One region of the Pseudoduganella dura genome, then DNA from elsewhere that is predicted to be linked to it. Evidence: predicted binding sites of a transcription regulator. Region 1 holds the regulator's gene; the other holds the start of a gene.
What was found. Region 1 encodes FNR, which switches genes on or off when oxygen is low (the NO sensors DNR and NnrR bind a similar motif). Its sites were predicted from a motif close to TTGATNNNNATCAA; they were not measured.

Region 1 (15,491 bases):
TCGAAAAAAACCCCTGGCTGCTGATCGCGCTGGTGACGCTGGTGGTGTCCGTCGGCGGCGCCGTGGAGATCGTGCCGCTGTTCTTCCAGAAATCGACGACCGAGCCGGTGGCCGGGCTCACACGCTATTCGCCGCTGCGCCTGGCGGGCCGCGACATCTACGTGCGCGAAGGCTGCTACGCCTGCCACTCGCAGATGGTGCGCCCTTTCCGCGCCGAGACGGAGCGCTACGGCCACTACTCGGTGGCCGGCGAATTCGTGTTCGACCGGCCGTTCCAGTGGGGCTCGAAGCGCACCGGCCCGGACCTGGCACGCGTGGGCGCCCGCTACAGCGACGAATGGCACCGCACTCACCTGCGCAACCCGCGCGACGTGGTGCCCGAATCGAACATGCCGGGTTACCCGTGGCTGGCGCGGACGAAGCTGGTACCGCAGGACATCGCGCCGAAGCTGCGCGCGCTGCAGCGCCTCGGCGACGGCTACACGGATGCCGAAATCGCCGCGGCGCCGGCCGGGCTCGTGGACAAGACGGAAGAAGACGCCCTGGTCGCCTATCTGCAGGGCCTGGGCACGCTGATCAGGTCGAGGAATTGAGAGGAACCGACATGACACTCGAACACATTTTCGACAGCGCCAGCAGCGTGATGACGGTGATCTCGTTCGCCACGTTCGCCGGCATCTGGGCGTGGGCCTGGTCCACGCGCAAGCGGGACGATTTCGCGCAGGCGGCGCAACTGCCTTTCGACGGCGACGGGAACGGGGAGCGGCACGATGTCTGACTTCACCAGCGGTTTCTGGAATTACTACATCGTGCTGCTGACGGTGCTGGGCATCGCCGGCTGCGCGCTGCTGCTGTGGGCGCAATCGAGCCACGGGGTGACCGCCGCCGAAGCGGCGCCCGGACCAACCGGCAAGGGTATCGAAACGACAGGCCATGTGTGGGACGAGGATCTGACCGAACTGAACACGCCGATGCCGCGCTGGTGGATGTGGCTGTTCTACATCACGATCGTGTTCGCCGCGGCTTACCTGTTCCTGTACCCGGGCCTGGGCACGTATGCCGGCAGGCTCGGATGGCGGTCCGCCGCTGCCTACCAGGAAGAACTGGCCGGCGCCGACAGCCGGTATGGCCCCCTGTTCGACCGATACCGCCGGCAGGACCTGAAGGCGGTGGCCGCCGATCCGCAGGCGCGCGCGATGGGCGAGCGCCTGTTCCTGAACTACTGCGCGCAATGCCACGGCTCGGATGCGCGAGGCAACAAGGGTTTTCCGAACCTGGCGGACAGGGACTGGCTGCACGGCGGCGACCCGGCCACGATCAAGCAGACGATCATGAACGGCCGCCACGGCGTGATGCCGCCGATGGGCGCCGCGGTGGGTACCGACAAGGATGTCGAGAACGTGGCGCATCATGTGCTGAGCCTTTCCGGCAGCGCCGCCGCCGATCCGATCAAGAGCGTGCTCGGCAAGCGCAAGTTCGCCGCCTGCCTGGCCTGCCACGGCGCCGGCGGCACCGGCAACCCGGCGCTCGGCGCGCCGAACCTGGCGGACAAGACCTGGCTGTACGGCGGCAGCGCCGACACGATCATGGAAACCATCCGCAACGGCCGCGACAGCACCATGCCCGCGTTCGGCGACTTCCTCGGCGAAGGCAAGGTGCATGTGCTGGCCGCCTACGTGTGGGGCCTGTCCAACGAGGCGAAGTGAGCATCATGAACGCTCCAGGACCCGGGCACGTGATCCGCATGTACGAAAAGCGCCAGCCGATCCATCCGCGCGAAACGGATGGCCGCTTCGCGCGCCTGCGCTGGCTGTGCGTGTGGCTCACGCAGCTGGCCTACTACGGCACGCCGTGGCTCGCGTGGAACGGTCGCCAGGCCGTGCTGTTCGACCTGGGCGCGCGCAAGTTCTACCTGTTCGGCCTGGTGCTGTGGCCGCAGGATTTCATCTACCTTGCCGCGCTGCTGGTGATCTGCGCCTGGGGGCTGTTCCTGGTGACGGCGGTGGCCGGCCGCGTGTGGTGCGGCTTCGCCTGCCCGCAGACGGTGTACACGTCGATCTTCCTGTGGATCGAGCGCAGGATCGAAGGTTCGCGCGCGGCCCGCATCGCGCTCGACAGGCAGGGCGCCTCCCCGCGCAAGCTCGGCAAGCGCACCGCGAAGCATCTTGCATGGGGCGCCGTGGCGCTGTGGACGGGTTTCACGTTCGTCGGCTACTTCACGCCGGTGCGTGATCTGGGCAACGGCATCGCCACGCTGTCCCTCGGGCCGTGGGAATGGTTCTGGGTGCTGTTCTACAGCCTGGCCACCTACGGCAACGCCGGCTGGCTGCGCGAGCAGGTGTGCAGGTACATGTGCCCGTATGCGCGTTTCCAGAGCGCGATGTTCGACCGCGATACGCTGATCATCACCTACGACACGCAACGCGGCGAGCCGCGCGGCAAGAAGGCGGCGAACGGCGCCTGCATCGACTGCACGCTGTGCGTGCAGGTGTGCCCGGCCGGCATCGACATCCGCAACGGTTTGCAGTACGAGTGCATCGGCTGCGCGGCCTGCGTGGATGCCTGCGACAACGTGATGGACAGGACCGGCCAGCCGCGCGGCCTGATCCGCTACAGCACCGACCGCGCCATGGCGGCGAACCTGGCGCCGGCGCGGCCCCTGCAACGGGCGCTGCGCCCGCGCGTGCTGGCCTATGGCGCCGCGCTGCTGGCGGCGACGCTCGCGCTGGGCCATGCGCTGGCCACGCGCATGCCGTTGAAAATGGACGTGATCCGCGACCGCGGCTCGATGGGCCGCGAAGTCGACGGCGGCGCGATCGAGAACGTGTACCGGCTGCAGATCATGAACACTTCCGAGCGGGCGCACCGCTACCGGATCGCGGCCGCGGGCCTGCCCGGCCTGGCCCTCGCCACGGAGGATGTCGTAACGCTGGCCGCTACCGAAACGCGTGCCGTGCCGGTCCGGCTGCGCGCTCCCCACGGCGCCGGCCATGCCGGATCCAACGAGATCCGGTTCAGGCTGACGGCGCTGGACGACGCGCGCCTGTCGGTCGACGAACGCGCCGTATTCATCGTACCGCGCTGAAGGAGCAACGATGCACCCGATGACGATGTCTTCCACGCCGTGGTACCGCGAGCGCTGGCCGTGGCTGCTGATGGCCGGCCCGGCCGCAGTGCTCGCCGCCGGCGCATGGACCGGCTGGCTGGCCTTCTCGCAGCAGGATGCGCTGGTGGTGGGCGATTACTACAGGCGGGGCAAGGCGATCAACCAGGACCTGCGGCGCGACCGGGCCGCCGCCGCCATGGATGCACGGGTGGCGCTGCGCTACGACGCCGTGCACGGCGTGCTGCAAGGACGGCTCTCGGCGAATGCGCCGCCGCGCGGCACGCTGCTGCTGCACCTGGCCCATGCCACGCAACCGGGCAAGGACCTGCGCCTGCTGCTGCGCCCCGATGCGGGCGGCAGCTTCGCCGTGCCGTTGCCGCGGCTCGAACGCAGCCGCTGGGTGGTGCTGGTGGAAGACGACCGGCGCACATGGCGGCTGGAAGGGCAGTGGCGGTGGCCGGTGGAGCGGGAAGTGGTGCTGGCGGCGCGACTTGATCGGTAATGCCGCGACGGGCATGGAAAACAGGTGTCTGACACCATTTCCCGTGGAAATGGTGTCAGACACCTGAAAATCAGCTGCAGGTCTCCGTCCCCGCCGTGATCGCCTTCAGCCGCGGCAGGTCGAGCACTTCGACCTCGCGGTTCGACACGCGCAGCAGCTCCTGCTTCTTGAACTTGTTCAGCAGCCTGCTGATGCTCTCGATCGTCAGCCCCAGGTAGTTGCCGATATCCTCGCGCGACATGCGCAGCTGGAACGCGGTGTCCGAATAGCCGCGCGCCGCGTAGCGCGAACCCAGGTTGACGAGGAACGCGGCGAAGCGCTGCGTGGCCTGCATGTTCCCGAGCAGCAGCATCACGCTCTGCTCGCGCGTGATTTCCTGGCTCATCATCCGGTGGAAGTGGCGCAGCAGCGTGGGCATGTCCACCAGCAGCCGCTCCAGGCTGGCGAACGGGATCTCGCACACTTCGCTGTCTTCCAGCGCCATCGCGCTGCAATAGTGCCGGTCGGTGCTGATCGCGTCCATGCCCAGCAGTTCGCCGCCCATCTGGAAGCCCGTCACCTGTTCCTCGCCATTGGCGTTGATCTGGTATGTCTTGAAATGGCCGAGCCGGATCGCATACAGGTTCGTGAACGGGTCGCCGATGCGGAACAGGTTCTCGCCTTTCTGCACCTTGCGGCGGCGGCCGATGATCTTGTCCAGCTTGTCCATGTCGCCCACGTCGAGGCCCATCGGCAGGCACAGCTGGTGCATGCTGCAGGTCGAGCAGCGCGCCTTCAGGCTTTCGATCGTCACGCCGGGCAGCGTCAGGGAAGGCAGCTCTTGCATCATTGTCATCGTCCGGTCAAGGGTGAGCCACAGTGTACTTGATCCGCCCCGCGAGGAAAACCGTGGGGAAACTTTCATGCAGCGTGTCTTCCCGCACAGTGCGCTGCCGGCCGGGCGGCGCATAGTTCCCCGATAACATCGCGGCGAAGGGGGAAACAGTGCGTCCGCTCGGTATCAAGGCAAAAGTCGCGCTGGCGACGACCGTCACGACCATCGTGACGATCGCGCTGGTCACCGCACTGCAGGCCCAGCGCATGCAGGCGGATTTTTCGCGCGTGCTGTTTGCCCAGCAGGATGCGCTGATCACGCGCACCGCCCACGAACTCGATGAAAAAGTGATACTGCTGCGCGACATCGTGGCCGAATCGGCACGCTGGCAACCGGACGAGATCTGCAACGACGCGCCGGCCCTGCGCGCCCATTACGACTATCGCGCCGTGCTCCGGCTGTTCGACGACATCCTCGTCGTCAACCCGGCCGGCATCGTGGTGGCGGACGTGCCGGCGCTGCCGGGCCGCCCCGGCGTGAGCGTGGCGGACCGCGCCTACTTCCAGCGGGTGCTGAAGGAACGGACGGCGCTGGTCACCGAGCCGCTGATCGGCAGGGCGAACAAACAGCCGATCGTGCAGATGGTGGCGCCCGTGCTCAGCGAGGATGGCGAGGTGGCCTGCGTGCTGATCGGCGTGCTGCGGCTCTACCGGGATAACCTGCTGGGCCACCTGCGCACCGCCAGGGTGGGCCGTACCGGCTACTACTACATCGTCACGGGCTACGAACCGTCGATCTACGTGGTGCACCCCGACCCGGCGCGCCTCATGCAGCCGCGTAATCCACAAGGCTATCCGTCGACGTTGCGGGCAATCCGCGAAGGATTCGAGGGTACCGTGATCAGCACCGACGCCCGCGGCATGCGCGCACTGCAGAGCTACAGGCGGCTGAAGACGGTGCCGTGGATCCTGATTGCCTCGCTGCCCGCCAGCGAGGCGTTCGAACCCTTCGAAGACCTGCTGTCGCGGCTCGCCCTGTGGGGCACGCTGGCCTCGCTGATGGCGGCCGCCGTCATCACGTGGATCACGCTGCGGCTGATGTCGCCGCTGGTGCGGCTGCGCGACAGCATCCGCGAACTGCGCGGCGATCCGCAGCATTTCAAGCCAGTGCCGGTGACATCCCGCGACGAGATCGGCGAACTGACCGGGGCCTTCAACGACCTGATGCGCGAGCGCTCCGCGGCGGACGGCCGCGCCCGCGAGCTGATGGACGAAGTGGAAACCCGCGCCGTCGAGCTGGAGCGGGCGCGCGACCGTGCCGAGGCGGCCAACCGCGCCAAGAGCGACTTCGTGGCCAACATGAGCCACGAGATCCGCACGCCGATGAACGCGGTGCTGGGCATGGCGCAACTGCTGCAGAACACCGCGCTCACGACCCAGCAGCGCAAGTACCTGCGCATGATCCGCACCGCCGGCGATTCGCTGCTGGGCATCCTGAACGACGTGCTGGACTATTCGAAAATCGAAGCGCAGCGGATGGAACTGTCGCCCGTCGAGTTCAACCTGGACGACTCGATGGCCACGCTGGCCACGACGATGACGATGAGCGCCGGCGACAAGGAACTGGAGCTGGCCATCGTCGTCGAGCCGGACGTGCCGCGGCTGCTGCGCGGCGATGCGCTGCGGCTGCAGCAGATACTCGTGAACCTGGCCGGCAATGCGATCAAGTTCACCGCGCAGGGCGAAGTGGTGGTGGAAGTGCGGCTGGGCAGCGGCAGCGGCAGCGCGCAGGAAAGCGGCAGCGGCGCGGTGCTGTGCTTCGAAGTGCGCGATACGGGCATGGGCATGAACCCGGAGCAGCTGTCGCACCTGTTCCAGGCGTTTACCCAGGCGGACGAAAGCATCACGCGGCGCTTCGGCGGCACCGGCCTGGGGCTGGCGATCTCGCGCCGGCTGATCGAGCTGATGGGCGGCGAGATCCACGTCGACAGCGAACCGGGGCAGGGCAGCCGGTTCTGGTTCGAGCTGCCGTTCGGCGTGGTGCAGCGGCAGGAAACGCCGCGCCAGCCGGCAGTCGGCCACTTCGCCGTGCTGGTGGCGGACGACAACGCCACCAGCCGCAACCTGATCGGCCGGCTGATCCGGGCCTGGGGCTGGGAAGCGGACGTCGTCGATTCGGGCAGCGCCGCGCTGGCGATGTACGCCTTCCGCATGCGCAACGGCCGGCCATACGATGTGGTACTGGCGGACTGGCACATGTCCGGCCCGGACGGCCATGCGCCCGCCGTGGCGATCCGCCGCGAGGCCGATGGCCGGGCGCAGCCGATCGTGGTGATGCTCAATGCCTTTGCCCGCGAGCGCCTGGAGGAGATCTCGAAGAGCGCCGAGGCGGACGCCGTGCTGGTCAAGCCGATCACCAGTTCGACGCTGTTCGATGCGCTGCACCAGGCGCTGGCGGCCAAGGCCGGCGCCGACGACGCGGCCCCCGCCGCGGACAGCCATGCCGGCCGGCTGCAGGGCGTGCATTTTCTGCTGGTCGAAGACAATGCGCTGAACCAGGCGGTGGCGCGCGGCCTGCTGGAACATGCCGGCGCTACGCTCGACGTGGCCGGCGATGGCCAGCAGGCCATCGACATGCTGCGTGCCGATGCGCAGCGCTACGACATCGTGCTGATGGACATGCAGATGCCGGTGCTGGACGGCTTCTCGGCCACCGCCGCGATCCGCAACGAGCTGCTCCTGGGCCTGCCGGTGGTCGCGATGACGGCCGGCGTGCTGGCCTCCGAACGCGACCGCTGCGTGGCCGCCGGCATCACCGACTTCATCGCCAAGCCGGTCGTCGTCGACGAAATGATGACGGTCATCGACCGGTACGTGCCTGCGCAGCGCCGGCCGCCCGTGCAGGAACCGCGCTCACTGCAGGAAATGAATCCTCCGGTGCCGCGGGACGTGGACCGGCAGGACGTGGACCGGCAGGACGTGCCGGGGGCGCAGGATGGCGAACCGGTGTTCAGCATGGACAGCCTGGGCCGCGTGATGGGCCGCGACCCGAAAGGCCGGGCACTGATGCGCAGGATGGTGGAAGGCGCCCTGGAAGGCGGCATGGCGCCGGCGGACGAAGCGGACCACGCGCTCGCGGTCGGCAACCTGGAGGCCGCCGCCCATATCTTCCATGCGCTGCGCGGCGCCATCGGCGTGCTGGGCGCGAAGCGGCTGATCAGGGCCACGATGGAGGCCGAACGGGCGATCGCGGAACTGCCCGCCGGACGGCTCGCGCCGCACTTCGCCGCGGTGCGTCATGAGCTGGCCCTGGTGCTGGAGGCGGGCCGCGCCTGGCTGGACGAGGATGTACCCGTCCAATAGCGATCCGGCGCACCAGGCGGGCCTGTGACAGGCCTTTGGCCGTCTACGGGCGATTCCGGTGGTTGAACAGCGCGCCGGCCGCCAGGCCGACGGCGAACGCGCCATACACCAGCGCCAGCGAACGTTTCGACACGCGCACGTCGAAGCCCGGCTGCAGCCGCTGCGGCGTGAGCTTGTAGTCGACGAAGCAGGCCACCGCCGATGCCCCCGCCGCCGCCGCAAGCTTCGGCACCACCCCGTCCTTGTCGAACACCTTGCCGGCCGCCTGCTCGAACAGGCTGGCCCAGAAGTGCGAGCTGGCATGGTGGATCGCATAGCCGGTGAGCGTGTATTTCCACGTGGGTTCGTCATGCACGAATGCCCTGTCGCCCCAGATCACGTGGCTGATGGCGTTGGCGCCCGCGTAAAGGCTGCCGGTTTCCTCCTTCGAGCGCAGCGCCAGCGCACCGGTCGATGCCAGGCTTGCCAGCGTGCCGGGCAACATGCCCTTGATGATGACCTGCTTCCAGTTATCCATGATGTTCTCCGAATGTTTGAGATTTTTCCTATACTGGCCCTTCCGTGACAACAAGGGCATGCAATGCTGATCCTGCTCACCGGTGCGACCGGTTTCCTGGGTTCCCGTTTGTTGCCGCTGCTGCGCGCCAGGGGCCATCGCGTGTTGTGCGCGGGCCGCCGGGCGCAGCCGGGGTGCGACTTCATTCGGGCCGATTTCGCCCACGATAGCGAAAAATCGGACTGGGTGGCGCGCCTGTCCGGCGTGGAGGCGGTCATCAACACGGTGGGTATCATCCGCGAGTCGGGCGGGCAGACATTCGCCCGCCTGCATGCGGAGACGCCCCGCGCGCTGTTCGCCGCCTGCGCGCAGGCCGGCGTGCGCCAGGTGATCCAGGTATCCGCGCTGGGGGCCGACGAGGCAGCCACCACGCCCTACCACCTGAGCAAGAAGGCGGCGGACGATTTCCTGGCCACGCTGCCGATCCGTTCCCGTATCGTGCAACCATCGCTGGTGTACGGTCCCGAAGGCGCCAGCGCGCGCATGTTCCGCATGCTGGCGACGATGCCGTTCGCGGTGCGCTTCGGCAGCGCACCGCAGCCGGTGCAACCGGTGCACGTGGAAGACGTGTGCGCCGCCATCGTCGCGCTGCTGGACGAGAAAGGCGGGCCACGCAGCGCCCGGGTTCCGCTGGTTGGCCCGACGCCGCTGCCGTTCATGGGCTACCTGGCCACGTTGCGGCGGGCGTTGGGCCTTGGGCGGCTGCGCATGCTGCGGCTGCCGTACCCCGCAGCGCGCGCCGCCGCGTGGCTGGGCGGCTTCGTGCCGGGCAGCCCGTTGACGCCGGACACGCTGCGCATGCTCACGCGCGGCAACACCGCCGATCCCGCGGCAACGGTGCGGCTGCTGGGCCGCCCGCCGCGCCCTGTGGACAAGTTCATTACCCATCCACAGGCGGAGCGCCGCGCCGCCCAGCTGGACTGGCTGCTGCCGCTGCTGCGCATCGCGCTGGCGATCGTGTGGATCTGGACCGCGTTCGTATCCGCATTCGTCTGGCCGGTGGCGGACAGCTATCAGTTGCTCGAACGCACCGGCATTCCGGCATTGCTGGCGCCGCTGATGCTGTATGGCGCCAGCGCGCTCGACCTGGCATTCGGCATCGGCACGCTGGCGCTGTCGCCGCGCCGGCGGCGCTGGCTGTGGCTGGCGCAGATCGGGCTGATCGGTTTCTACACGGTGCTGATCGCGCTGCGCCTGCCGGAATTCCTGTGGCACCCGTATGGCCCGCTCAGCAAGAACCTGCCGATGCTGGCCGCCATCTGGCTGCTGTACGAAGTGGAAAAGGGGGACCGGTGATGGAATACCTGGCGGTGAAATGGCTGCATATCCTGAGCGCCACCTTCCTGTTCGGCACCGGCATCGGTTCGGCGTGGTACCTGCTGTTCGCCGTCATCAGCCGCAACGTGGCCGCCATCGCGGTGGTGTCGCGCATCGTCGTCGTCGCCGACTGGACTTTCACGGCCACGACGATGGTCGTCCAGCCGCTCACGGGGTTCTACCTGGTCCACATTGCCGGCTATCCGCTGCACAGCCGATGGATCGTGTGGTCCGTGATCCTGTTCGTCGTCGCCGGACTGTGCTGGCTGCCCGTGGTGTGGCTGCAGATGCGCCTGCGCGACCTGTCGGCCGCCGCCGCCGCGGCGAACACGCCGTTGCCGCCGCTGTTCTGGCGCTGCTTCAAGGTGTGGGTCGTGCTGGGCATCCCGGCGTTCTTCGCGTTCCTGGCCGTGTTCTGGCTGATGGTGGCCAAGCCCCTGTAGCCTGACAAACACCGTTCGAAAATTTCGATAATAGACAGGTAATCTTTCCGTTTTTGTTTTCTTCCGGTTTTGTTCATACTTCATTCCATCGACACAGCGCAAACAAAACAGCGCGATGTCAAAGGTTCGAAAATATCGACAAACCCATTGAAAAACTCAGGAGAAAACATCATGCCAGTCGCCAAAGCCCAACCCGGTAAAACCCTGCTGAACGGTAACGACCACACGCTGATCATGATCGACCACCAGTCGCAGATGTCGTTTGCGACGAAATCCATCGATGCCACGGTGCTGCGCAACAACGCCGCGCTGGTGTCGAAAGCGGCGGCCGAATTCAAGGTGCCGACCATCCTGACCACGGTGGCCGCCGAATCGTTCTCGGGCCCGATCTACGACGAGATCCAGTCCGTGTTCCCGGACCAGAAACCGATCGACCGCACGTCGATGAACACGTGGGAAGACCAGCGCATCGCCGACCGCGTCAATGAAATCGGCAAGGGCCGCATCGTGCTGGCCGGGCTGTGGACGTCGGTGTGCATCGTGGGCCCGGCACTGTCCGCGCTGGACCAGGGTTTCGAGGTGTACGTGATCACCGATGCCTCCGGCGACATCACCGAGGAAGCGCATGAACGCGCCGTGCAGCGGATGGTGCAGGCCGGCGCCCGCCCGATCACGTCGCTGCAATACCTGCTGGAACTGCAGCGCGACTGGGCCCGCGGCGAGACCTACAACCAGACGGTGAAGACTTCCGTCCAGCACGGCGGCGCCTACGGCCTGGGCCTGATCTACGCGAAGTCGATGTTCAACGCCTCGGAAGGGCACTGATCGCGAAGCGCCCGGGGAGACTCCGGGCGCTTCTTCTCATGCGTCCTGCCCCAGCAGGGCGGCCAGCCGGTCCAGGTTCTGCTCGTTGGCGCCGGCGACGAAACGGGCCACCTTCGCGCACTCGGCCGGATTACCGAAGTGCATTGTCCAGTGCAGGAGGGTCCTGTCCTCCGCGTCCCTGTCCTTTGCGTCCCTGTTGCCGGCGTCCGTAAATACGAACGTGGCACGGAAGGCGTGGCCGGATACGTGGTCGAACACGATCCTTTCCAAAGGCACGATCTCCACGAAATGCGATTCGTTCGGGTAAGCGGTTCCATCGGGGCCGTGCATCACGAACGTCCACGCGCCGCCCGGTTCGAAACTGAAACCCTGGAAGGTGCTGGTGAAGCCATCCGGCCCCCACCACCGCGCCAGCTGCGCCGGATCGCTGAAGGCGCGGAAGACCCGTTCGCGGGGCGCGTCCAGCACGCGGGTCGTCACGATGTCACACTCGTCCATGCTGCACTCGTCCTTGCCGCGCTCCTTGATGCCGCGCTCTTCCACGCCGTCCTTGTCCACGCCGTCCTTGTCCATGGTGGCCTCCATCGGTTGTCCCGCCATTTTAATGCGATATCACGGGCGCCCGGTCAGCGGACATCCTTCGCCGCGGTGCGGGCAATGTCGGCGAAGGCTTGCACGGCGGGCGCCGCGCGCGACAGGTTGCGCAGGATCAGCCCCACGCGCCGCCGCGCCATCGGCCGCAGCGGCCGGGTAACGATGCGCGGGTGCGTTTCGGCCATCGCATGCGGCAGCGCCAGCTCGGGCATCACGGCGATGCCGTCGCCGTTGTCGACCAGGCCCAGCACGGTGATCATCTGCGACATCCGGTAGCGCACCTGCGGCGCCAGGCCGGCGTTGGCGAACAGCGGCTCGACCAGCGCCGAGCAGCCCTGTTCCGGCATGATGAACGGCAGCCCGGCCAGCTCGTCCAGCGTGACCGATCGTTTCGCCGCCAGCGGATGATCGTGCTGCAGCAGCGCCACCAGCTGGTCCTCGACCAGCGGCACGGTATCGAAGCGGTCGTCCGGCAGCACGGCGAAGCCGACATCGACGCGGCGGTCCGCCACCCACTGGATCACGGCGGCATCGGGGCCCTCGTCGATCTGCACCTCGATGCCGGGATAGCGCGCACGAAATGCCTTCAGGATCGCCGGCAGCAGCTTCAGCGACGACGTGGGGCCGAACGAGCCGATGCGGATCAGCCCCTGGTTCAGGCCGCGCGTGACGGCCGCATCCTGCCGCATCGCTTCCTGCAGGCCGAGGATCTCGCGGGCGCGCAGCAGCAGGCGGCGGCCCAGGTCCGTCACCTCGACGGCGGCCTGCTGGCGCTCGACCAGCTGCACGTCCAGCTCCTGTTCGAGCGAACGGATCGCATGCGACACGGCCGACTGGCTGATGCCGAGGCGCAGCGCGGCGGACGTGAAGCCGCGCATCTCGGCCACCATCACGAAGATTTCCAGCTGGGTGAAGGTCATGACGATTTCTCTCATGAGCTTTCGCTCATTTGCCTATGAGTTTGGATAAGCAATAATGTATGGCTTCCGCAACCCTGGATGCAAGCACAACATGAACAACGATCCCGTCAACAACAACCTCGTGTACGGCAAGCTGGTACTGGTCACCGTGTTCTGGGGCGGCACGTTCATCGCCGGCCGCATCGTCGCGCATGCGCTGCCGGCGATGACCGCCGCCGCATTGCGGTTCGCCGTGGCCGCGGTATTGCTGCTGCTGGTGGCGTGGAGGAAGGAAGGCGGCCTGCCGCGCCTGTCGGGCAGGCAGGTGGCGGCCACCGCGGCGCTCGGCCTGACCGGCATCTTCCTGTACAACCTGTGCTTCTTCGGCGCGCTGGGTTCGATGCCGGCCGGTCGCGCGGCGCTGTTCATCGCGCTCAATCCGGTCGTCACCGCGCTGGCCGCGGCGGCGTTGCTGCGCGAGCGGCTGCATGCCGTGAAATGGGCCGGCATCGCCCTGGCGTTCGCAGGCGCGGCGATCGTCATCACGCGCGGCGATCCGGTGGCGGCACTGCACGACATCGGCCAGTCGCTGGGCAAGGGCGAACTGCTGATGCTGTGCGCGATCAGCAGCTGGGCCGCCTACACGCTGGTGGGCCGCGCCGCCCTGAAGGGCCTGACGCCGGTGGCCGCCACCACCTATGCGGCGCTGTGGGGCCTGCTGTTCCTGCTGGTCGGCGCCGGGCGCGACCTGGCGGCGCTGCAGTGGAGCGCCATCGGCTGGCAGGTATGGGCCAGCCTGTGCTACCTGGGCGCGTTCGGCACGGTGCTCGGCTTTGTCTGGTACTACGAAGGCGTGAAGGCGATCGGCGCCTCGCGCACCGCCGTGTTCAACAACCTCGTTCCCGTGTTCGGCATCGCGCTTGCTTCGCTGCTGCTGGGCGAGCAGGTGCTGGCATCGATGGTGGCGGGCGGCGTGCTGGTGGCGGCGGGGGTAACGCTGACGAACCGCTGAGCAGTCTTTGCCGACTGCGTTAGTGCCGGTCAGTATCGTGCGGGGCCACCGCGGCCTGTCTCCCTATCATGAGCGACCTCAATGGGAGAACACATGAAGTTTTCGATCCTGCCGCCGCCGGTGGCGCAGCCGGCCGGCCGCGCCGCCGCGCTGTCCGCCGACGAACGCGCCGCCGTGGCGGGCAAGACCTACGTGATCACCGGCGCCTCCAGCGGTTTCGGCAAGGGTGTCGCGCTGGAACTGGCGGCGATGCGCGCCAACGTGGTGCTCGCCGCGCGCCGCACCGATGCGCTGGACGCCGTGGCGGCCGAGGCGACGGCGAAAGGCGGCAATGCCCTGGTGGTGACGACGGACGTCAGCCGCCAGGAAGACGTTCAGCGCCTGCTCGATGCGGCCGTGGCGCGGTTTGGCCGCGTCGACGTGTGGATCAACAACGCGGCGGTCGGCGCCATCGGCGTATTCGACACGGTTCCCGTCGAGGATCACGCCCGCGTGGTGGACGTCAACCTGAAAGGCCTGATGTACGGCAGCCACGTGGCGCTGCGGCAGTTCCGCAAGCAGGGCGCGGGCACGCTGGTCAACATGGGTTCCGTCGAGAGCATGATTCCGCAGGCGTTCCACGCCTCGTATTCGGTGACCAAGGCGGCCACGTTGGCGCTGGGGCGCGCACTGAACGAGGAATTGCGGCTGACCGGTGCCGCCAGCATCAAGGTGGCCACCGTGCTGCCGTGGGCGGCCGATACGCCGTTCTTCACGCACGCCGCCAACTACAGTGGCGGCACGCCGCGCATGCCACTGATGGACGAACCGGGCAAGGTGGTGGATGCGATCGTTTGGGTATCCGTGCACCCCCGGGAAGAGCTGGCCGTGGGGTGGAAGGCCAAGGCCGCGTATGCGGGTGCGCGGCTGTCGCCCGGCCTGGCGGAACGCCTGGCGGGCAACGTGATGCACTACTACCAGTTCAAGACCGCGCCGCCGGCAATGCTCACGCACGGCTCGCTGCACAGGGCGATGCCGGAAGGCACCGGCGTCGAGGATGGCCACCGCCAGCGCATGGCGCGGGAAAACGCGGCGCGCCTCGGCGACTGAGGGCTACGCGCCGCCGCTGTCGAGCGTCTTCAGGTATTGCTCGTAGACGTCGTACATGCCGCCGAAACCGCCCTGCATCGACGCATGGGCCGCCAGGAACGTGGCGCTTTCCGCGGCGCTGGCGTCGACGGGCACCGAATGCAGCGCGAAGACCGTCTTGCCGCCGTCTTCCTCCAGCGTGACCGTGTTCAGTACTTCCAGCGGCCATCCCGGTATCAGCGCGATGCGGTTGCCCTGCTCGTCCGCGAAGCCGTTGACGAACACCACGCGGTGCGGCGGCTCGATCTCCTTGAAATCGAAGCGGCCCCACATTTCCATGCCGGCCATGCCGCCGCGCGGGTGCATGCAGTAGTGGAACACGCCGCCGGGGCGCACTTCCGCGCGCGCCACCGTGATCGTGCATTCCTTCGGCCCCCACCAGTGCTTCAAGTGATCGGGGTCGGTCATCGTCGCGAACACCAGGTCGCGCGGCGCGTCGAATACGCGGCGGATGGTGAGGGCTGCTTCGTCGGCGGTTGCCATGCTTGTTCTCCATGAATTGAGGTACGGTGAGTGTATCGCGGCCGGCCGCGGCCAGGTTCAGTGCCTCAGCGTGAAATTCATGCGGAACGGGAATTCCTGGGTACAGGGCGTGCCATGACAGAGGGCCGGCTTGTACTTTTCAAGTACCAGCACGTTGGCGATGACCGTTGTCAGCTGCGGGTCGGACGATCCGTACACCTTGATCTCGCTGGCCCGGCCGTCCGGGCCGACGATCACCCCCATGTCGACCGTGCCCGCCACCTGCAGCTTCTCCTGCACGGTCGACATCGCGCGCATCAGGCTGCGGTAGCCGCGGGCGGGGAACGGCGGCTCGTCGTCCGGCGCCATGTTTTCGTACATGCCGCGCAGGCGGGCCTTGTCGGTCTCGGACAGCTCGGCATAGGTTTTCTCCGGCGGCAGGCTGAGACGCGCGTTGTCGCGCTTGAGCAG
Region 2 (15,491 bases), 860 kb from region 1:
TCCTTCGCCAGGTTGTCGGTCGACAGTGCCGCGGTATGGTAAGTCGGCAGCGTGATCAGGTGATGGAAGATGCCGGCTTCGCGCGCGGCGTCGGCCTGGAACGTGCGGATTTTTTCATCCGCGGCGATCGCCAGTTCGGTGCCGTCGTATTCGACGCTCATCAGCTTGGAGCGCTCATACGCGGACACATCCTTGCCTTCGCTCTTCATGCTGTCGTAGGCCTGCTGGCGGAAGTTCAGGGTCCAGTTGAACGACGGGCTGTTGTTGTACACCAGCTTGGCGTTTGGAATCACCTTGCGGATTTCGCTCACCATGCCGCCGATCTGGGCGATGTGCGGCTTTTCGGTCTCGATCCACAGCAGGTCGGCGCCGTTCTGCAGCGAGGTGATGCAGTCCAGCACGCAACGTGCTTCGCCGGTGCCGGCACGGAACTGGAACAGGTTGCTCGGCAGGCGCTTCGGGCGCACCAGCTTGCCGTCGCGCTTGATGACGACATCGCCGTTGTTCATCGACTCGGTCGAGACTTCTTCCACGTCCAGGAACGAGTTGTATTGATCGCCCAGGTCGCCGGGCTCGCGGGTGAAGGCGATCTGCTTGGTCAGGCCGGCACCCAGCGAATCGGTCCGCGCCACGATCAGGCCATCGTCCACGCCCAGTTCCAGGAACGCATAACGAACGGCACGAATCTTGGCGAGGAAATCCTCATGCGGCACGGTGACCTTGCCATCCTGGTGGCCGCACTGCTTTTCATCGGAAACCTGGTTCTCGATCTGGATGCAGCAGGCACCCGCCTCGATCATCTGCTTGGCCATCAGGTAGGTGGCTTCGGCATTGCCGAAACCGGCGTCGATGTCGGCGATGATCGGCACGACATGCGTGACGTGGTTGTCGATCTGCTCCTGGATCGCCTGCCTCGCGGCGCCTTCGGCCCCGTCCAGCTGGCGGAACAGGCCGCCCAGCTCGCGCGCATCGGCCTGGCGCAGGAAGGTGTACAGCTCGCGGATCAGGCCGGCAACGGCCGTTTTTTCGTGCATCGACTGGTCGGGCAGGGGGCCGAACTCGGAACGCAGGGCGGCAATCATCCAGCCGGACAGGTAGAGGTAGCGGCGGTCGGTGTTGTTGAAGTGCTTCTTGATCGAAATCATCTTCTGCTGGCCGATGAAGCCGTGCCAGCAGCCGAGCGACTGGGTGTATTTCGATGAGTCGGCATCGTAGTTCGCCATGTCGTCGCGCATGATCTTCGCCGTGTACCGGGCGATATCGAGGCCCGTCTTGAACCGGTTCTGGGCGCGCATGCGTGCGGCGGACTCGGGATTGATCGCGTTCCAGGCGCTGCCTTCCTTGTCCTTCAGGGCAGCGATGGCTTGGATATCGTCTTGATACTGTGGCATGTGAATCTCCCGGGTAGATAAAAGGATCAAAAAATCGTATCTTCGTGTGGTCGGGCCTGCTCACTGTCCGGTTTCGGGAACGGTGAATAAAGCAAAACTCCATGTACACAGAATAGTCGTTTTTCGGTGAGGATGTGAGTCTTATATAAGACAGATGACTAAATTTATTTTGATATGAAACAAAGACTTATCATGCAAGTTCCATGATGTGAAATAACTATTCAAGAAATGGAATGAGGCAACGGTTTGTCTCGCGGCGAGAGTCCACATTGTGAAATGAATTTTCAGTTGCAGGGAAATGAAGCATCGTGTCGAGCATGCCAGGCGCCGCGGCAGAGCGGACCCGGATCCCCCAGGGAGGTGATTCATGCAAGCCGCCAGCGGTGGGTATAGACTGGATCCTGCAACAACCTCGTAACAATCAACATCCTGGGAGGCAATATGCCCTGCGTTGATCATGACTATAGAAATTGCCCCGCCTATATAGAATTGCGCGATGGCCAGAAATGCAAGCAACCTGGATGCCAGCGTCAAAAGGCGCTCCTGCAGAGTGCTCCGGCCTTGTTCGAGCATGTCGACGATGACCTGGACAGCGTTGTCATTCCCGGCAAGACCGGAGGAAGGCAGGGCACGATCTAGATTGCTCGCCGAACCAGCTCGCTCACCGGTCTTGTCGCCTTACTGCAGGCGAACGCATGTGGGAAACGGGCAGGAGGCTTTCCTGTTCCGCAAACAAAAACGCCACCCGAAGGTGGCGTTTCAACTACCGCTGAACTCCTGGCGGACCAGGGTGAAATCGCCACAGGCACAACGATGCTCAATCTTCCGCTTGCCGACAGGCGACCAGGCGGCTGGCCGCCTGTCGGTAAAGCCGCGGGAACTATGGGTTCTGCCACAAATCCAATGAAATCGGTCGCGGTTTTTGCCCGGTGGATGTCGGCACCGTGTCGCGGCGGGCGCCTGCGCTTCTCGGCGCGGACTGCCTGGCCGTCCGGATCGGATGCCACGGAAAAGGAGGAGTGACGGCCATGCAGCAAGCTGCGCCGGATGGAACGATTCCGGCTGAACTGGAACAGAGCTGGAAATCGAAGTGACCGAGTCGTGCGTCATGCGCGATCTAGGCCAGACCCAGAGCGTTCTGCGATCCCTTAACGATCGTGGCATTTCCACTTCGCTGGACGATTTCGGCGCAGGCTATTCGTCGCTCAGTTACTTGCGACAACTGCCGCTGCAGTGCCTGAAGATCGACCAGTCCTTTGTGCAGACCATGCTGACTGATCCGAACGCGGGGAAGCTCACCCAGGCCATCATTGCCATGGGAATCGCCCTGGACATGGTCATCGTGGCCGAGGCGTGGAAACCAGGGAACAGATGGACTGGCTGCTCGCCCATGGCTGTCACATCGGACAGGGTTATTTTTCAGCCCGCCCGTGCCGCCGGAAGATGTGCACGATGTCATCGAGCGGGTCGAATTGCGGCTGCTCGCCTGAGCATTGCGCGCGCGGTCATGCATGTTGCGGCAGGAACCCGGCTTTCCGTGAGCGGAATGAAAAACGCCGACCTGCATGGGTCGGCGTTTTCCTGAATCTTGGTGGCCCGGGGCGGAATCGAACCACCGACACAAGGATTTTCAATCCTCTGCTCTACCAACTGAGCTACCAGGCCAAGGCGCGCAATTATAGCAGCCCTGTTGCGGGTTTGCCTAGTCCCATCTCTCGACTGTTGACCGGCAGCCGGCCACGGGTGTAATTTGGGCTTTTGCGCGGAGTTCCGGATGCCGATCAACTATGCCCGCCGCCTCACCGGCCGCCAGCGCGAGGCGCGCGGCAACCGGCAGCTCGGCATGGTGCTCGCCTTCGTGGCCGGCGCGGCCAATGCCGGCGGCTATGTCGCCGTTCACCGGTACACCTCGCACATGACGGGCATCGTCTCCGCGATGGCCGACGACGTGGCGGCGGGCGCCTTCGGCCTTGCCGTGGCGGGGCTCGGCGTGCTGGCCGCCTTCGTCGCCGGCGCGGCGAGCTGCGCGCTGATCGTCAACTATGCGCGAAGGCGCGAGCTGCACAGCCTGTATGCGCTGCCGCTGCTGTTCGAAGCGGTGCTGCTGCTGGCGTTCGGCATGCTCGGGACATGGCTGGCCTCTGTAGCGCTGGTGATCGTGCCCGCCACGGTCACGCTGCTGTGCTTCATGATGGGCTTGCAGAACGCCGTCATCACGAAGCTCTCGAACGCCGAGATCCGCACCACGCATGTCACCGGGATGATGACGGACATCGGCATCGAGCTGGGCAAGGCGCTCTACCCGAACCGCGCGGGCAGCGCGGCGCCGGTCGTGGCGAACCGGGACCGCCTGCGCCTGCTTGCCACGCTCGCGCTGTGCTTTTTCACCGGTGGCGTGGCCGGTGCCATCGGCTTCGCGCGGCTGGGCTATGCGGCCACGGTGCCGCTGGCATTGACGCTCGTGCTGCTGGCCATCGTGCCGGTCGTGGACGATCTGCGCCAGCGGCGCATGTACTTTTAAGGAAGCGTACGTCCGCGCAGCCGGCTCTTGAGTACCAGTCCGCCGGCATCGAACAGCACCAGGTATTCCGGCCTGCTTTCGGAGTGCCGGTCGTCGGAGCGGGGATACAGCCAGGCTTCGCGGCCATCCCGGAACGCGACCGTGGTGCCGGGGCCGAGCAGGGCACGCACCTGTTCGCGGGTCTGCCCGGCCGTCACGCCGGGTACCGCGGGCGCACCCGCCGGCGCCGGATCATCCATGTATTCGAACGACAGCAGCGTGTCGTCCGGCCAGGCGCGGTCCCATATCGGCGCGTGGAAGGCGCGGTCGAGCAGCACCTGGCAATCGCAATACGGCAGGTCCGCCGCCTGTACGCTGCCGCCGGCATACACGGAACGCAGCGGTGCCGGCACGGCGCCGCCGCCGCCGGAATGCAGCGTCATCGCGAACACCGGGCGCGCGGTGAAGAACAGGTAGCGCCCATCCGGGTCTTCGCACACCCGGTCGGGATTCGACAACAGCTCGCCCAGCCACGCGAACAGGTGCGCGTTGTTCGATACCAGTCCCGCTTCCATGCCCACGCGGCATTCCAGGCGCAGGTCGCCCAGCCGCCGCATCCCTTCCGGCACGCCGGGGCTGCGCACCTCCGCGCGCCACGTCATGCTGGCGGTGCGGCGGTTGGCCACCAGCGCCGCGTCCTCGCGCCACGCGCGTTCGTCGCGCGCCAGGGTAAAGGTATTGTCGGCGTCGACCGGTACCGGGAGGCCCAGCGTGTCGCCCACCACCTTCATCTCGATGTCTTCCATGCGCGTGCCGGGCAGCCGCGGCAGCAGGCGAAAGCGCAGCGCCGCACCCAGTGCCAGCGCCGGCGCTTCGCGTGCGAAGCGGTCCATGCCGCGGATCATGCGGCGATAGGATTTGTCGACCGGATCGCGGGTCGACGTCACGGCAACGCTTGGCATTGCCTGGGCGGCGGCCGGCGCGGTCCAGAGTGACAGGAGCACCGGGAGTACCAGGGTGTAGCCGTATTGCAACATGCAATCCTCCGTGTCCTGAACAGGCCCGATGCCGCGCGTGTGTCCCCCATATGCTCGCACGGTTGGCGGTACAATCGCCGCATAATAATCCACAGCGAAAGACCCGATGAGCGAAAACTCACTCACCAGCTCGTCGCTGCCCCCGCCCCGCAAACCTGTCTTGCCCGACTTCCAGCAGCGCTACGAGCTGCTGGTCGCCAGCATCAGCGACTACGCGATCTACATGCTGGATACGGAAGGTTATGTCAGCAGCTGGAACGCCGGCGCCGAGCGTTTCAAGGGGTACAAGGCGCACGAGATCATGGGGCATCACTTCTCCCGTTTCTACACGGAGGAAGACCGCGCCGCCGGCCTTCCCGCCAGGGCGCTGGCAGCGGCGCGCGACGAAGGCCGCTTCGAAGGCGAAGGCTGGCGCGTGCGCAACGACGGCACGCGCTTCTGGGCCAGCGTGGTCATCGACCCGATCCGCAACGGCGCCGGCGAGCTGCTCGGCTTTGCCAAGATCACGCGCGACATCACCGATCGCCGCGCCGCCCAGGAGGCGCTGCGGCAGAGCGAACAGCATTTCCGCCTGCTGGTGCAGGGCGTGACCGATTACGCGATCTACATGCTGTCGCCGCAGGGAGAGATCACCAACTGGAACGTGGGCGCGCAGCGCATCAAGGGTTATTCGCAGGAGGAAGTGCTCGGCAGCCATTTCCGCCGCTTCTTCACCGACGAGGACCGCGCCGCCGGAACGCCGGAGCGGGCGCTGGAAACGGCCGCGCGGGAAGGGCGCTATGAAAGCGAAGGCTGGCGCATGCGCCGCGACGGCACGCGCTTCTTCGCCCATGCCGTGATCGACGCCATCCACGACGAGCAGCGCACCCTGATCGGCTTTGCGAAGATCACGCGCGACGTGACCGAGCAGCGCGCCACGGCCGCCTCGCTCGAGCAGACCCGCAACGCGCTGTTCCAGGCGCAGAAGATGGAAGCCATCGGCCAGCTCACCGGCGGCGTGGCGCACGACTTCAACAACCTGCTGGCCGTGCTGTCCTCCGGCGTCGACATCATGCATGCGCAGCAGCCGGGTCCCACCACGCTGCGCGTGCTCGACAGCATGCGCCGCGCCATCGACCGCGGCGCGCTGCTGACGCAGCAGCTGCTGTCGTTCGCGCGCCAGCAGCCGCTGTCGGCCGCCTTGCACCAGGCCAATGCGCTGATCGGCAGCTTCGAGCAGGTGCTGCGCCGCGCCAGCGGCCCGCAGGTATCGTTCATCTTCGACCTGGCCCCGCGGCTGGCCAGCATCGTCGTCGACGAAGCCCGCTTCGAAGCCACGCTGCTGAACCTTGTGGTCAACGCGCGCGATGCGATGCCGGCCGGCGGCACGCTGACGCTGGAAACGCGCAACGTGCGGCTCGCCGAGAACGAGGTGGGCACGCTGCCGGTCGGCGAGTACGTGCGCGTGACGGTACGCGATACCGGTACCGGCATGACGCCGGAAGTCCTGATGCGCGCGTTCGAGCCGTTCTTCACGACCAAGCCGGTCGGCAAGGGCACGGGCCTGGGCCTGTCGCAGGTTTACGGGTTCATCACGCAATCGGGCGGCGACGTGCAGATCCGCACCGAGCTGGACAAGGGAACCGCGATCAGCGTGTTCCTGCCGGCGCAGCAGGGCGGCATCGAAGAAGCTCCCGAGGCGAAGCCGCATGCCGAGCGCGTGCTGGTCGTGGAAGATGACCAGCTCGTGATGGCGGTGGCCTGCGACCTGTTCGAAACGATGGGTTACGATGTGCTGAGCGCGCCCGACGGCGTGGCCGCGCTGCGCCTGCTGGAACAGCATGGCACGATCGATACGGGCGTCGATGTGCTGTTCACCGACCTGATGATGCCGAACGGGCTGACCGGGCTGGAACTGGCGCGCATCGTGCGCGAGCGCTGGCCGGGCATCAAGATCATCATCGCTTCCGGCTACCCGCAGCAGGCGCTGCAGGGCGAACCGGCGGATTTGCGGGATTTCGATTTCGTCGGCAAGCCATACCGGCTGGCGGACCTGGCGCGGCACCTGCGCGCCGCGGGGTGACCGCAGGGTGCCCCTGCAACGGGGCGCCCTGCAGCGAAATCAGCTGCTGCCGTAGTGTGCCGCCTGCGCGGCACCCACATGGGTGTCGCCCTGGCGCCGCACTTCTTCCACCGACTTCAGGTAGCGTTGCAGCGCATCGTCCAGCGTCGGCAGCAGCGTGCCCCGTTCGCTGGCCAGCGCCGAATAGCGCGGCTGTGGCGCCTGGCCTTCCAGCGCGGTCGCCGGCTGCGCATCGACGAGCGCATCGACAAGCGCATCGTCCAGTCCGGCCAGCGTGCCCACGCGCCGTGCCAGGTCGGCCCACGATACCGGCTCGCCGTTCGACAGGTGCCAGATGCCGTGCTCGCCGTCGATCAGCAGGTCGAGGCAGGTCTGCACCAGGTCCGGCACGTAGGTGGGCGACACCACCAAGTCGCTGGCGGCCGTGAACGTGCGGCCTTCCTGCAGCGCCTGCAGCGCCTGCGTCACGAAGTTATGGCGGTCCCACGGGCCGAAGAATGCGCTGGTGCGCACCATCAGCACGTCGGGATTCACCGCCAGCACGCGCCGCTCCGCTTCCGCCTTGCTCTGGCCATACACGTTCAGCGGCGCCACAGGGTCGCTTTCCACATAGGCGGCGCCCTTCGAGCCGTCGAACACCAAGTCGCTCGAGAAGCTCAGCAGGCGGATCGCGTGGCGCGCGCAGGCATTGGCCAGCACCACCGGCCCGTGCGCGTTTTCACGCAGGCAGCGGCCCGAGTCCTGCTCGGCGTCGTGCACCCGCACGTAGCCGCCGGCATTGATGATGGCCCACGGCCGGTGCAGCCGCACCGCGGCTTCCACCGAAGCCGGATCGGCAATATCCATCTCCTGCCGCGTGAGGACCTTGAATGCCAGGTTGCGCTCCTCGCAGATGCGGGCGAAGGCGCTGCCCAGCGTGCCGGTGGCGCCGCTGATCAGGATCGGCTGCACCGGGCGGTGCGCGTGGTGGCGCTCCGCCGGCAGTGCCGCCACGGTGGCGCTGGTGGCCACCGGCGGGCACAGGAAGCGGCCCGGCCGGCGCCACCAGCCCAGGCCCTGCAACACGGGCGACGACGGCGTGCGGCCGCTGGCCAGCTCCTGCATCAGCCGCGCCAGCGCGGTGGGGCGCGGCTCGGGCGAGCGCAGGTCGTAGGCGCCGTTTTCGTAGTAGCCGCGGCATTCGGTGACGAGGCAGTTCCAGTCATACGAGCCGAGCAGCGACCACACGGTGACGGCGCGCAGGTCGGCGCCCTTGCGGCGCACGTCGTGCGCCGCATTCCACACTTCGTACAGCCAGCGCAGCTGGTCTTCGCGGTTGGCGTCGATGTGCGCCTCGGTCACCGCCATCGGCAGGCCGTAGCGCTCCCAGGTTTCTTCCAGCAGCGGACCGATGCCGGGCGTGGGCGTGGCCAGCGCGCGGGCCGTTTCGATGTCGGCAAAGCCGTGCGGGCCCACGTGCTGGGCCGGATAGCGGTCGCCCCGGTGATCGAGCCAGCGCTCGCTGGTGATGTAGTAGTTCAGGCCCATCACGTCCGGCGGGCAGGGGTTATCGCGGAACCACAGCACGTCTTCGGCGGGAATGCCGCTCTTCAGGAAGTAGTTCCACAGCGTGTGGTCTTCGTCGATCATGCCGCACAGCAGGTCCCAGGCGAGCCAGCGGCGCTCGTTATAGAAGTCGGCCCACTCGGCCATTTCCGGCGTGCTATAGGTCTTGCCCAGGTCGTCTGTCTGCACCAGCTTGGCGTTGGGATTGACCTCGCGGATCGCCCGCATCGACAGCACCACGCCCTTGCACTGGTTGATCAGCGCCTGCAGGAACGTGAGATCGTCGCGGCCATGGGGGTACCATACGCCATACAGGCCGGCGAAACGCGCCGTGGTACAGGGTTCGTTGACGGGCGTGTAGTACTCCACCCAGGGGAAGCGGCGCGCCACCGCGCCGGCGAATTCGGCCAGCCTGGGGCCGAACTCGGGATCGACAAGGCTGGTATCGCGCGGGCCGCTGCCGTGGTGCACCAGGCCCACGATCGGGTTGACGCCCAGGTCGCGCAGTGCCGGCAGGCGCTCGTCCGCCCATGTCCAGTCGGCGTTTTCAATGCCATCGGGAGCCGTGAGCTCCCACAATACAGGGTAACGGATTGCGGTGATGCCCAGTGCCGCGAAGCGGTCCAGGTCGCCCATCCGCTTGCCGTGTCCGTTCTGGTCCATCTGGCTGAAATATTGATCGCGCACGCGGTTGACCGTTCCTTCCAGTCCGCCCCAAAGCTCGATCCCCCGGGCAGGGAATGCGTCATCTTTTTTCATATAGTCGGTGAGCTAGTCGAACGAGCGGCAAAGTATGGCAAAAAAATTAAAATCCTGGCGCCGTATTGCCGGGCGTCACTGAACAGTTGCGCCGATCCACGTGTTGCCCGGCGCGGTTCGCGGCGGCAAGGGGTGCGCGCCGGGAGGGATGGCTTCGGTACACTCTCGCGAGCAAAAAGGAGAGTGCATGCGTTATGTTTTGTTGGGCAACCCGATCCAGGACTGGGCGACCGCGCTGGCCGTGGCGTTTGCCGCCGCGGTGCTGGTGATCGTCGCGCGGACCTTCCTCATACACCGGCTCGACGCCATTGCCGAGCGCACCGAAACGCGCATCGACGACTGGTTCGTGCGCATGCTGCGCAACACCTACAGCCTCGCCATCGTGATCATCGCGCTGTACCTGGGCTCGCTGATGCTGGAGTTCGCCCGCAAGTATGAAGTCTGGCTGTGGCGCGTGGCCGTGACGACGATGCTGGTCCAGGCCTCGATATGGGCCGACACCGGCGTGCGTGTGTGGCGCCGGCGTTACCGGCAGGCCGCCATCGGCGGTGCCGACAGCGCGGCCGGCGTGGCGTCCACGGCGATCATCGACTTCATCCTGCGCATGGTCGTCTGGCTCGTGTTCGTGCTGATGATCCTCGATAACCTGGGCTTCAACATCACCACGCTGGTGGCCAGCCTGGGGATCGGCGGCATCGCGGTGGCGCTGGCGGTGCAGAACATCCTGGGCGACCTGCTGGCCTCGCTGTCGATCGTGCTGGACAAGCCGTTCGTCGTGGGCGACTTCATCATCGTCGGCGAACAGCTCGGCACCGTCGAATATATCGGCCTGAAGACGACCCGGCTGCGCGGCCTGGGCGGCGACCAGATCATTTTCGCCAACGGCGACATGCTCAAGTCGCGCATCGCCAACCAGACCCGGATGTTCTCGCGCCGCGTCGCCTTCCTGATCCGCGTGCGTTACGGCACGCCGCCGGACCGGCTGGCCGCCATTCCCGGGATGGTGAAGGAGATCATCGACAGTCTCGAGGAAAACGCGTCGTTCGAGCGGGCCCACCTGCGCAACCTGGGCGAGTGGGCGGTGGAATACGAGGTGGTGTACTGGATCAAGACCGCCGACTATTTCGTCTTCATGGATACCAACCAGGCGGTGCTGCTCGGCGTGATGGGCGGACTGGCCGAACGGGGCATCGAGATTGCCTACCCCACCCAGCTCAACCTGCGCGCGCCGGAGGATTGCGGCGAGCCTGCGCCGCCACTACACTGGCCGATTGCGGAAAAGCGGGAGGAGAAGGCATGAAAAAACTGGTGGCGGGAGGACTGGCGATGATCGTCGCGGGCGGGGCGCTGGCCGCTTCGGTGCAGGATGTGGCGGAGCGTTACCGCAAGCTGGTGCTGGCGGTGGGCCAGCATGATGCGAGCTATGTCGACGCGTACTACGGCCCGCCGGCGCTGCAGGCGCAGGCGCAAAAGGAACAGCGCAGCCTGGCCGCGATCCGCGCCGATGCGCAGGCGGCGCTGGGCGAGCTGGCCGGCAGGCGGGCCGCCGGCGGTGACGAAGCGCTGCGCGTGGCCTTCCTGCAAAAGCAGCTGCGCGCACTTGGTGCCCGCGTCGACATGCTGGATGGGAAGAAGTTCCGCTTCGACGAGGAAACCGCGCTGCTGTACGACGCCGTCACTCCGCATCACGACCGTGCCTACTACGAGGCGCTGCTGAAGAAGATCGATGCGCTGGTGCCGGGCGAGGGCCCGTTGCCGCAACGCGTGCAGGCATTTCGCGCCCGCTTCGCGATTCCGAAGGAGCGCCTGAAACCGGTGTTCGATGCGGCGATCGCCGCCTGCCGCGCGCGCACCGCGCCGCACCTGGCCTTGCCGGCGAACGAGAGCTTCGTGCTGGAGTTCGTGACCGGCAAGCCCTGGTCCGGCTACAACTGGTACAAGGGCGATGCGCACAGCCTCATCCAGATCAATACCGAATTCCCGATCTATATCGAACGCGCGGTGGACCTGGGCTGCCACGAAGGGTATCCCGGCCACCATGCCTACAACGCGCTGCTGGAGAAGCACCTGGTGAAGGACCGCAACTGGGTCGAATTCAGCGTCTATCCGCTGTACTCGCCGATGTCGCTGATCGCCGAGGGCAGCGCCAACTACGGCATCGAGATGGCGTTCCCGGACGAGGAACGGATGGCTTTCGAACGCGACGTTCTGTACCCGCTCGCCGGCCTGGACCCGGCCCTGGCGGGCAGCTACGCCGCGCTGCAAAAACTGCTGGCGCAGCTTTCCTATGCGGACAACGACAACGCGATGCAGTACCTGGAAGGGCGCTTCAGCCGCGAGCAGGCGATCGAATGGCTGGTCAACGTGGCGCTGTATCCGCCCGAAAAAGCCGGGCAGCGCGTGCAGTTCTACGACGCGCTGCGCGGGTATGTCATCAACTACAACCTCGGCAAGGATCTCGTGAAGGCCTGGGTCGAACGGCAGGTGACCGCCACCGACCCGCGGCAGGCGCGCGCGCAGCGGTGGGCGGCGTTCAAGACATTGTTGTCGTCGCCGCGCCTGGCCGGCGACCTGCGCTGAAAGCCATTGAACGGACCGGCTGCTTCATACTAAAATAATTGCAAGTAGGTTACAAAAATTGCATAAAAATAATTTTAGGGGAGAATCCATGTCCATCGACGCCGCCCGCAGCTTCCGTCATCACGTCAACCGCATGAGCACCTTGCAGGCCGAGGTCGCGCCGTGCTTCGGCAACGGCATCATCGATTATGCCGGCTTGGCGCAACTGGGCAGCCGCAGCGGCTTCGACTTCACCGCCGCCGAGGCGAGGAAGGTGCTGGCCGTGCGCGGCGAACTGTCGGACTTCGAACGGGAGATCGCGGTGGGCGGCATGCTGGCATGCGGTTTGCCCGGCGCCATGCACCGCTGAGCCGCGCCGAAGGTCAGGCAACGACAGGGGCGCGGCAGCGGCCTGGCGGCGAGCCGTCAGGCAACGACGGCGGCGTGCGGCGCGGTGCGCTCCAGCAGCGCCAGCATGTCCTGCAACGGCATCGGCCGCGCGAACAGGTAGCCCTGCATGCCGGGACCGCCGTGCGCGGCCAGGAACGCGGCCTGATCCTGCGTTTCCACGCCTTCGGCCACCACGCGCAGGCCCAGGTGCGCGGCCATCGCCAGGATCGATTGCACGATGGCCGTGCCGTTGGCGTCGCCCGGGGTATCGTGGATGAAGCTGCGGTCGATCTTCAGTTCGTACAGGGGCATGCGCTTCAGGTAGGCCAGGTTCGAGTAGCCGGTGCCGAAGTCGTCGATCGAGAAGCGGATGCCCAGTAGCGCCAGTTCGTGCATGCGCGCGATCGTATCGTCCAGGTTCTCGATCAGCAGCCCTTCGGTGACTTCGAAGATCAGCTGCGCGGCAGGTGCGCCCGTCTCGTGCAGGATCGTGCGCACCTGCGCCACGAAATCGGGCTCGCGGAACTGCGACGGGCTCACGTTGACCGACAGCGGCAGCGCGTGGCCGGCGGCGGAAAGGCGCAGCCATGCCAGGCAGGCCTGGCGCAGCGCCCAGTAGCCCAGCTTGACGATCAGGCCGCTGGCCTCGGCGGCGGGGATGAAAACGTCCGGGGGAATCGACGTGCCATCGGCGCGGCGCCAGCGCATCAGCAGTTCGGCGCCGACCGGCCGCTCGTCGCGGTCGACCTGCAACTGCACATGCATCTGCAGTTCGCCGTTCTCCAGCGCCTGGCCGAGATCGCGCTCGATCGTCAGCCGCCGTTCCACTTCGGCGCGCATCGTGTCTTCGAACAGCGCTACGCCGTTGCGGCCGCCGGCCTTGGCACGGTACATCGCGATGTCCGCCTCGCGCAGCAGGTCGTCGACCGTCTGGCCGGCGCGCGGCAGCAGCGTCACACCGATGCTGGCCGACGACTGGTAGCACTGGCCGCCGATATCGAAGGGTTGCGCCAGCGCCGCGCGAACGCGCGCGGCCATCGCCAGCGCGCCGTGCGCGGCTTCGGCATCGCCCGTGTCCAGGCCGGCCAGCAGCATCACGAATTCGTCGCCGCCCAGCCGGGCCACCGTGTCGGTGGTGCCGGCCAGTTGCGCCAGGCGCTGCGCCGCGGCGCGCAGCAGCAGGTCGCCGGTCGCATGGCCGCGCGCATCGTTGACATTCTTGAAGTGATCGAGGTCGATGAACATCACGGCCGCGTGCGGCGCCGCGGCGCCGGTATCGAGCTGCTGCTGCATGCGGTCCATCAGCAGGCGGCGGTTCGGCAGGCCGGTCAGCACATCGTAGAACGCCAGCTGGTGGATCGCGTCGGCAGCCTTCCTGCGTTCGGTCACGTCGCGGCCCACCAGTACCCAGTGCGTGTTGACTCCTTCCTCGTCGGCGAACGGCACCAGTTCCATCTCCACCCAGAACGGTTCGCCGGCACGGGTGTAGTTCACCAGTTCCACCGTCACGGGCTCCAGCGTGTGCATCGCGTGTATCACCCGTGCCACTTCGCGGTGATCGGTTTCGGGGCCGTGCAGCATGCGCATGCTTTGGCCCAGCATCTGCTCGCGGGTGTAGCCGCTGCGGCGCAGCAGCGCGTCGTTGACGAACACGATCGGCTGCTCCACGCTCGGCAGGGGATTGGCCTTGGCGATCATGACCATGTCGTTGAGGCGGGCCACGGCGGCGGCGGTCAGCCGCAGTTCGCCGTTGGCCGCCTGCAGCGCGCTGCGGCCGTCTTCCAGCGATCCGGCGAACGTGCGCAGGTCCGCCAGCGAGCGCGACAGGCGCTGCAGCATGGCGCTGCAGGTCAGCGTCAGCAGCAGGCCGATGCAAAGGTAATTGAGCACTACGGCCAGGCTCGGCAGCACGTCATGCCCTGGAATGCCGTTCACATAGAGGCTCGAAAGCCCCGTCAGCCCCAGTACGCCGATCGTCGCGCCGGACAGCGTCAGTGTCAGGAGTGCGGGCCATGTGCCGAGCAGTACCGCAGCCAGTACCGGCGGCGCCAGCAGGAAAGCCTGGCTGATCGGGCCAGCCGTGAGGATCATCGCGACGCCGATGAAATACAGGATCGCCAGGAAATTGAGCACCCGCGCGCGGTATGACAGGCCACGGGCGCGCCACAGCACCAGGATCCAGGCCAGCGCGATCGCATCCACGACGGCGATATTCCAGCGGCCGATGTAGAGCGTGATGGCGATGCTGGGCAGTGCCGCGATCGTGCCGAGCACGGCGACGATCGAAAGCAGCAGGGTAAAGATCTGGTTACGCCAGTGCGCGATGTCGTTGAAGGGCACGATGCTGCTGCTGTTGGTTAAATTTCCTATAAGCAACACAGGATAGCGTGCCCGGCAGTACAAGTCATCCATTAACTGCCAACTTGTTGTTGGGTACTCACAGTCGTGGCAAAGAAGGAAGTAGCACCAGGCATGCCGTGCCGGCTTGCCGTCCTGGACACGGCGCCGGGCGGACGATGCCGCCGCCCCGGCTGATACCGGGCGGCGATGTGGCGGAGTGGCACGCGGCGTTCGACCGCCACTCCGCAGCCGTGGCATTACAGCAGCGACAGTGCCGGCGGCCCGTCGCGGCCGAGCCAGGTGGACTCGAAGCGTTGCTGCGCCGCAGACAGTGCCGCCCGGTCGCCACGCTGCCGGTAGACTTCGACGAGCCCGCGCAGCGCCCACCCGTTGCTCGGCGTGCGCGCCAGCGAGGCACGGAACGTCTGCTCGGCGGCGTCGAGCCGGCCGGCGCGCAGCTGGGCCGCGCCCAGCGACTGGCGCACCGGGTAGTACCAGTACGGCGGTTCGGTGTAGGGCAGCGTATCCTGTACGTCCACCGCTTCCTGGTATGCCTTGATCGCCGCCGGCAGGTCATTGCGCGCATCGGCCACGCGGCCCGCGGCAACCGCCCGGGCCGTGCGCACGATATCCCGCGCCGGCACGTTCGCCGCCTCGATCGGCTTGAAGTCGGCCGTGCGTTCCAGCGCGGCCAGCGCGGCGATTTCCCGGCCGGCCGCGGCCTGCGCGCCCTTGCGCGCATGGCCCACGGCGCGCGCGTAATGCCACATGGCCTTCACCAGCACCAGGTCATTGCCGGGATCGGGCAGGGCCAGCAGCGTATCGGCGCTGGAGAACTGTACGTGCGAGAAATACGGTGCCGCCTTGACCGGTTGCATCATCGCGAATTCCTTCACGAGCTCGACCGG

Region 2: the regulator FNR is predicted to act here: its motif matches at 1,561-1,574, upstream of GJV26_RS10210 (isocitrate lyase).

Annotation. Positions count from the first base shown of each region.
Region 1 is NZ_WNWM01000002.1:3,160,578-3,176,068, reverse strand. Features, by position in the region: gene ccoO (cytochrome-c oxidase, cbb3-type subunit II) at 1-593, shown strand, start outside; gene GJV26_RS13905 (cbb3-type cytochrome oxidase subunit 3) at 605-778, shown strand; gene ccoP (cytochrome-c oxidase, cbb3-type subunit III) at 771-1,706, shown strand; gene ccoG (cytochrome c oxidase accessory protein CcoG) at 1,712-3,085, shown strand; gene GJV26_RS13890 (FixH family protein) at 3,096-3,608, shown strand; gene fnr (fumarate/nitrate reduction transcriptional regulator Fnr) at 3,679-4,437, opposite strand; gene GJV26_RS13880 (response regulator) at 4,593-7,784, shown strand; gene GJV26_RS13875 (hypothetical protein) at 7,828-8,301, opposite strand; gene GJV26_RS13870 (SDR family oxidoreductase) at 8,365-9,636, shown strand; gene GJV26_RS13865 (DUF2269 family protein) at 9,636-10,100, shown strand; gene GJV26_RS13860 (hydrolase) at 10,272-10,925, shown strand; gene GJV26_RS13855 (SRPBCC family protein) at 10,962-11,510, opposite strand; gene GJV26_RS13850 (LysR family transcriptional regulator) at 11,552-12,439, opposite strand; gene GJV26_RS13845 (DMT family transporter) at 12,531-13,430, shown strand; gene GJV26_RS13840 (SDR family NAD(P)-dependent oxidoreductase) at 13,524-14,519, shown strand; gene GJV26_RS13835 (SRPBCC family protein) at 14,523-15,041, opposite strand; gene GJV26_RS13830 (energy transducer TonB) at 15,099-15,491, opposite strand, start outside.
Region 2 is NZ_WNWM01000002.1:2,304,750-2,320,240, reverse strand. Features, by position in the region: gene GJV26_RS10210 (isocitrate lyase) at 1-1,391, opposite strand, end outside; gene GJV26_RS10205 (EAL domain-containing protein) at 2,470-2,976, shown strand; tRNA gene GJV26_RS10200 (tRNA-Phe) at 2,981-3,056, opposite strand; gene GJV26_RS10195 (YoaK family protein) at 3,166-3,912, shown strand; gene bamE (outer membrane protein assembly factor BamE domain-containing protein) at 3,909-4,928, opposite strand; gene GJV26_RS10185 (hybrid sensor histidine kinase/response regulator) at 5,035-6,990, shown strand; gene GJV26_RS10180 (sugar nucleotide-binding protein) at 7,030-9,294, opposite strand; gene GJV26_RS10175 (mechanosensitive ion channel family protein) at 9,482-10,594, shown strand; gene GJV26_RS10170 (hypothetical protein) at 10,591-11,874, shown strand; gene GJV26_RS10165 (hypothetical protein) at 11,963-12,223, shown strand; gene GJV26_RS10160 (putative bifunctional diguanylate cyclase/phosphodiesterase) at 12,280-14,583, opposite strand; gene GJV26_RS10155 (tetratricopeptide repeat protein) at 14,841-15,491, opposite strand, start outside.